2 regions of the Terrabacter terrae genome follow, and region 2 is predicted to be linked to the other one. Evidence: predicted binding sites of a transcription regulator. Region 2 holds the regulator's gene; the other holds the start of a gene.
What was found. The regulator LexA, encoded in region 2, represses DNA repair genes until DNA is damaged. The targets are predictions, from matches to a motif close to TCGAACANNTGTTCGA.
Positions count from the first base shown of each region.

Region 1: recA (recombinase RecA) is a predicted target of LexA. The motif match lies at 1,639-1,654, and genes of this name have one in related genera.

Region 1 covers NZ_BAAANB010000021.1:1,084,864-1,088,204, forward strand. Annotated here, with positions in the region: gene ABD194_RS15135 (DUF3352 domain-containing protein) at 1-1,140, opposite strand, end outside; gene ABD194_RS15140 (DUF3046 domain-containing protein) at 1,300-1,566, shown strand; gene recA (recombinase RecA) at 1,828-2,877, shown strand; gene ABD194_RS15150 (regulatory protein RecX) at 2,880-3,341, shown strand, end outside.
Region 2 covers NZ_BAAANB010000003.1:154,282-157,622, reverse strand. Annotated here, with positions in the region: gene ABD194_RS06070 (Sir2 family NAD-dependent protein deacetylase) at 1-478, shown strand, start outside; gene ABD194_RS06065 (hypothetical protein) at 512-1,468, opposite strand; gene lexA (transcriptional repressor LexA) at 1,527-2,252, opposite strand; gene ABD194_RS06055 (LysM peptidoglycan-binding domain-containing protein) at 2,482-2,910, shown strand; gene ABD194_RS06050 (sensor histidine kinase) at 3,149-3,341, opposite strand, start outside.

The DNA.
Region 1 (3,341 bases), on a different contig from region 2:
GATCTCGCCGACGAAGTCCGCCGAGCCCATCCCGGAGGACCCGAGGGACTGCAGCTGCTTCTCGAACGCCGGCCAGCCGGCATCGATGCCTTGGTCGGCTCCGGAGATGGTGAGGGCGGCCATCGTGTTGGCGGGCAGGGAGGCCAGCTCTCTGCCGTCCCCCTTGACGGCCTTGGCAGCGTCGGCGCCGCGGACCTTGCCGGCGAGCTCGACATAGTCGGCCTGGAAGCGCAGGGCCATCGCGAACCGGCCCTTGGCGCCTGCTGCGGTCGACATCGATCCCATGGTGCCCATGTCGCCGAGAGTGCCCAGCCCCGAGGCCCCACCGAGCTTGACCAGCTCCTTGGCGCCGGTGCTCATGTCGAACCAGCCGGACATGACTCCCTGCTCGCCTAGGGCGGCCATGTCCTGCGTGAAGGTGGGGTTGGCGGCGAGAGAGCCCTTGTCGACGGCTGCGAGCGTCGCGTCGCCTGTCCCGCGCGGTGTGACGATCGCGTAGCCGTCCTTGATCCGTACCTCGGCCGGGGTGCCGCTCTTGTCGCAGGCGAAGAGACGGGTCAGCGTGTCCTTGGCTGCGCCGTCGTCCTTGACCTGGATGGCGACGGCGACGTTCGGCTCCTTCGCCGTGCCGCCCGGGCGGACGGCCAGGCCCACGCGGTCACCGAGCCAGGGAGCGATGTCGTTGTCGTAGCTGAACTTGGCGATGCAGGCGTTGCTCGCGTCCTTGGAGGCGAGCTCCCAGAGCTTCTTGCGGGGGTCGCCGCTGTCGAGCGTGTCCTTGACCTGCGGCAGCTTGCCGAGGAAGCGCACCGCCGCGATCTTCTGTCCGGCCGAGGGGTCGATGTCGAGCCGAAGGTAGGCGTACGCGTCGCCCGGCAGCACCTCTGCCGGCTGGGACCCGCTGCCGCTCAGCTTCTGGAAGGCGAGCGCTCCGCCTCCGCCGAGCGCCAGGGCCGCCACGACGGCGCCCACGAGCAGGACGGGGCGCCGACGACCGGCCGGCGTCTTGCCCTCCGGGTCGTCAGACAGCGTGACCTCGCCGGGCACCGTCTGGGCAGCGCCCGCGGGGAGCGGGTAGGTGTAGGGCTGGCTGGTCCCCGAGGTGGGCCCGGAAGTAGGCCGGGAAGTGCGCTCGGACATGGTGGTGCTCCCCCTGATGATTGGATGTGCCACGCGGCGGCCCGCGGGACGAGTGGACGATACCGGCACGGATGCCACCTTGGTGGGCAGTTGCGGCAATGCTCCGACGACGCCGGGCGAGCGCCCGGTTCCTCGTCCAGCGGGTGGCAGACTGCTGTGGTGCGGATCAGCCACTTCTGGACCCTGATGGACGACGAGTTCGGCGCGGCGTATGCCGGGTCGCTCGCCCGCGACCACGTGCTCGGCGCGCTGGGCAACCGCACCGTGGTGCAGGCCCTGGCGGACGGCGAGCCGCCCCGCGCGGTCTGGGAGGCGATCTGCGTCGACATGGACGTGCCCCCCGAGCGGCGCCTCGGCCGGGACACCCGGGTCGCCCGCGGTGCCCAGGGCGGGCAGGCGGGACAAGGTGGCCGGTCGAGCCGCTGAGCCGTGTCTCACCGGTGGGTCGGGCGTGACTGTGCAGGGAGGCCGTAGGACGGGCGGCGTGTCGCGTTCACTTCGAACACGTGTTCGGTACTGTTGTCCACAGGTCCTGCGCCACCACCCGCATCGTCCACAGGCCGTCTCGTGGTCCACCCGATGTCGGCGCCGGCACCTAACGTCTGACCCGACAGCGAATCTCAGGACGAGCCGTCGCCCGGGTCGAAGGTAGACGACCGCAGCGCAGACGGCAGATAGGTGACCGACATGGCATCGGTGCAGCTGAAGGACAAGGACAAGGCTCTCGCCTCGGTGATGGGCCAGATCGAGAAGAACTACGGCAAGGGCGCGGTGATGCGCCTCGGCGACGACGTCCGGCCACCGATCGAGGTCATCCCGACCGGGTCGATCGCGCTCGACGTGGCGCTCGGCATCGGCGGACTCCCGCGCGGCCGCATCATCGAGGTCTACGGCCCCGAGTCCTCCGGCAAGACGACGGTCGCGCTCCACGCGGTCGCCAACGCGCAGAGGGCCGGAGGCATCGCGGCGTTCATCGACGCAGAGCACGCGCTCGACCCCGACTACGCCAAGAAGCTCGGCGTCGACACCGACGCGCTGCTCGTGTCGCAGCCCGACACCGGTGAGCAGGCGCTCGAGATCGCCGACATGCTGATCCGCTCGGGAGCCATCGACATCATCGTCATCGACTCGGTGGCGGCCCTGGTGCCCCGTGCCGAGATCGAGGGCGAGATGGGCGACAGCCACGTCGGTCTGCAGGCCCGCCTCATGAGCCAGGCCCTGCGCAAGCTGACCGGTGCCCTCAACAACACCGGCACGACGGCGATCTTCATCAACCAGCTCCGCGAGAAGATCGGCGTGATGTTCGGCTCGCCCGAGACCACAACCGGTGGCAAGGCGCTGAAGTTCTACGCCTCGGTGCGCCTCGACGTCCGTCGCATCGAGACGCTCAAGGACGGCACCGAGCCGGTCGGCAACCGCACCCGCGTCAAGGTCGTCAAGAACAAGGTGTCCCCGCCCTTCAAGCAGGCGGAGTTCGACATCCTCTACGGCCAGGGCATCTCCCGGGAGGGTGGCCTCATCGACATGGGCGTCGAGCACGGCTTCGTCCGCAAGGCCGGTGCCTGGTACACCTACGAGGGCGACCAGCTCGGTCAGGGCAAGGAGAACGCCCGCAACTTCCTCAAGGACAACCCCGACCTCGCCGACGAGATCGAGAAGAAGGTCAAGGAGAAGCTCGGGGTGGGTCCGCGCGTCGACCAGCCGGCTCCGGTCACGGACGTGCCCGTCGACTTCTGATCATGGGGTTCTCCGAGCAGGAGACCACGCAGGACCGCCTGGCCCGCGCCGCGGCCGCCCTCGCTGAAGCAGAGGTCGTGGCCCGGGCGCGGGCCGGTGGTCCCTCCGGTACGCCGGATCCCGTTGGCGAGCCGGCCCCGCCGTCCGCGGTCTCCGGTGCAGCGGGGCCCGACGCCACGGCTGCGGCCCGCGGCGCCCGCACGCGTCCCCGGCCGGTAGACGGTGGCGCCGCCGGGCCGCGGTCAGGGCGGTCGCGACAGTCCCGGCACTCCCCACAGTCCCGGCCGAAAGGGCGGGCCACGGGCTGGGGCTCGGCGGATCCGGGGGAGAGGCCCGACTGGGCGCCTCCACCCGAGGATGTCGAAGTCGCGGTCTCCGACGCCGATGCCGAGTCGGTCGCCCGCGCCATCGCGCTGCGACAGCTCAGCATGGCGCCGCGCAGTCGCTCACAGCTCGAGAAGAAG
Region 2 (3,341 bases):
CGGCGAGTACACGTCTCGGACCGGTCTGCACGAGCGCATGACCGAGGCGAACCCGGGGTTCATGGACCGGTTCGCCGAGGCCGCCGCGACCGTGGGCTCCCAGTGGGGCGAGCAGGTGCGACCCGATGGTGACATCGTCCTCGCCGACGCCCTCGTCGAGACCTTCCACGCGCCGCGGTGCCTCGTGTGCGGCCGCGACACGGTCAAGCCGGACGTGGTGTTCTTCGGCGAGTCGGTGCCCAAGGCCCTGGTGGAGCAGTGCTTCTCACTCGTGGAGGGCGCGGGGGCGGTCCTGGTGCTCGGCTCCTCGCTGTCGGTCATGAGCGGCTACCGGTTCGTCCGGCGGGCGCACCAGCGTGAGGTCCCCGTGGCGATCGTGACGCGGTCGGCGACTCGCGGTGACAGCGAGGCCAGCTTGCGTCTGCATGCGCCGCTCGGGATCACCCTGACGAAGCTGCGCAGCGCGCTCGGTCACTGACGGGTCACCGAACCCGTCACCGAGCCGGTCGCCTCACCTCACGACGGGACCGGGGGCCCGGGCCTCCGGGCCCGAGGTGTCCCGCAGGTCCCACAGCTCCTTGGTCTGCACCCCCCAGTACGTGCCGAAGAGGATGATGACGATGACCTCGGCGACCAGCACGAGGTGCCCGAATCCGGTGAGACCGGCTGCGGTGACCACGGCGACGAGGAGCGCCAAGGCGAGGGCCACCGCCAGTGCGATGTAGACCTTCTTGTAGACGGTGCCGCGACTGCCGTCACGGCCCAGGTGTCTCTCCTCGGCGCCGAGGGCGCTCAGCACCATGACGGCGATGACGCCGGCCACCATGGTGCCGGCCGCGATGCCGTGGCTCAGGGCGATGAACCGGTCGCGCAGGACGAGGAACAGGGTGAGCTCGGCCAGCACGACCGTCCCGCAGACGACGCTCACGACGATGGAGCGCACGCTGCGCGGTCGCGGCGGCGCTCCCGCCCTGCCGACCCGCCCGAGCCAGGCGACGACTGCCGCGGAGACGACGGCGACCACGAGCAGTGACCACACGTTGTTGCGCACGGCTGCCGCGATCTCCGGGGCCGTCTGGGTGTATGCGTTGGGCCCGCACCGGTCGTCGGGCGCGGTGGGGACCAGGGCGACGACGAAGGCCATCAGGCCGGAGAAGTTGAGGAGCACGTCCTCCTCCGGGGAGTGTCCCTTGTAGGCGATGAGGTTGGCACCGAGCGCGCAGAGCGCGCCGACGAAGACGCCACGGGCAGGTGTGTAGTAGTAGGCGCTGATCGATCCGAGCCAGCAGGAGTGCCCGGTCTCCCACCACCACTGGTAGCCGACCGACAACAGGAGCATGAGCAGCAGCGCGATCATCGCGCCCCGCAGGTAGCGGTAGGTGAGGACGACGTCTGGGGTGCGCTCCTGCGCCATCGGGGTCATCGGGGTCATCGGGGTCATCGGGGTCATCGGGGTCATCGGGGTCATCGGGGTGAGTGTCCGCCTTCGTCCCGCTCGTGTTCGCCTCGGTCCGCCGGGGGTTCGTTCAGATGCGGCGCAGGACCGCGGTGACCTTGCCGAGGATCGTGGCGTGGTCGCCGTCGATGGGGGAGAAGCTGGGGTTGTGCGGCATCAGCCACACGTGGCCGTCCTTGCGCTTGAACGTCTTGACGGTGGCCTCGTTGTCGAGCATGGCGGCCACGACGTCACCGTTGTCGGCGTGCTGCTGCTGGCGCACCACGACCCAGTCACCGTCGCAGATGGCGGCCTCGACCATGGAGTCGCCGTTGACCTTGAGCAGGAACAGCTCGCCCTCACCGACGAGCTGCCGCGGCAGCGGGAAGACGTCTTCGACGACCTGCTCTGCGGTGATCGGCACCCCCGCCGCGATCTGGCCGAGCACCGGCACGTAGGAGGCCTCGGGCCGTGCGTCGCCCGAGTCGGTCTCGGTGTCGTACTGGTCACCGCGGGGGCGGATCGGCTCGACGGAGCCGCCGCGGTAGCCGAGCTCCTCTGCCTTCGCGTCGGGGGAGACGACCTCGAGGGCGCGCGGACGGTTGGGGTCGCGGCGCAGGTACCCCTTGGCGACGAGCGCGTTGAGCTGGTGGGAGACGCTGGAGGGACTCGCCAGGCCGACGGCGTCGCCGATCTCGCGCATGCTCGGCGGGTAGCCGCGACGGTCGACGGAGTTGCGGATGACCTCGAGCACGCGCCGCTGGCGGACGGTCAGGCCGTCGCCGGTCTCGCGGTCGGGAAGCTCGGTCACGCCCATGGTGTCCCCTTCGTCGGCTCGTCAGGCCGCGCGTGACGCCGGCGTGGAGCGGCCAGTGTCAGTGGTGGCTGGTGAGGTCTGTGGTGTGAGGAAAGACTACGAGGTTCGAACACAGTTGCCAAACACCTGTTCGAGGCGTGTCTCGACTTCGTCGAACAGACGTGCTACAACTCGTACACACGTTCTATCGAACACATGTTCGTCACATCTGGAGCAAGGGGAGGTCACCATGAGCGCAATCGTCCTCGAGGCCGTTCGCGAGCCGCAGGCGGAGCGGACCGGGGGGCAGTCGTCCACGCCGCGGCCGCACCTCGTCCTCGTGCCCACCGGGCGTGACGCGGCCCGGGGGAGTCGTGCAGCGCACCACTCGTCGCCACGGTCCCCGATGCGGCTGACCAGGTTCGGGCGTCTCGTGCGCACGATTCTCGTCGCGAGCGTCGTCGCGCTGCTCGGCGTGGGCCTGGCGGGCCAGCTGGCATCCGCCACCGGCGACCCGCACACGGTCACGGTGCAGTCCGGCCAGACCCTCTCCGGCATCGCGGCCCGCGAGCTGCCCGAGCTCACCGTCCCCGACGGCGTCGTGCAGCTCCAGGTCGCCAACAGCCTGAGCACCTCCCAGGTCCACGCCGGGCAGCAGCTGGTCATCCCCGCGCACTGACCCACAGCGCCCTCGTCCCACGAGCCCGTGCCCGCGCCACTGTGCCTGATGCACCCGGCTCTCCGATCGGCCGCGTTGGCTCCACCTCCAGCGGCTGGCGGTAGCGGCGCTTCGACCCCGCCGCATCCGCCCCCGAACGCCGTATCCCGCTCAGGGATGCGGCGTTTCGGGTTGCCGCCGTCTTCGAGGCCATGTCCTCGGGGTGGTCCATGCTGTGGGCCGGGACCGGCGCGCCCGCTCAGCCCTGCCGGTCGCCTGATCCAGTACTTCCCGAAGCGCCTCCTGCAGCGCCTCCCGACGTGCCCTCTGCGGTCACTCCGGCAGAGCCGGCGTCGGTCTTTTCGACAGGGACCTCGAACCACACGCTGCAGCCCGGGCCTTCGACCGTGCCGATCCCGATGGCGCCGCCGTGAGCCTCGATGATTCGCCTG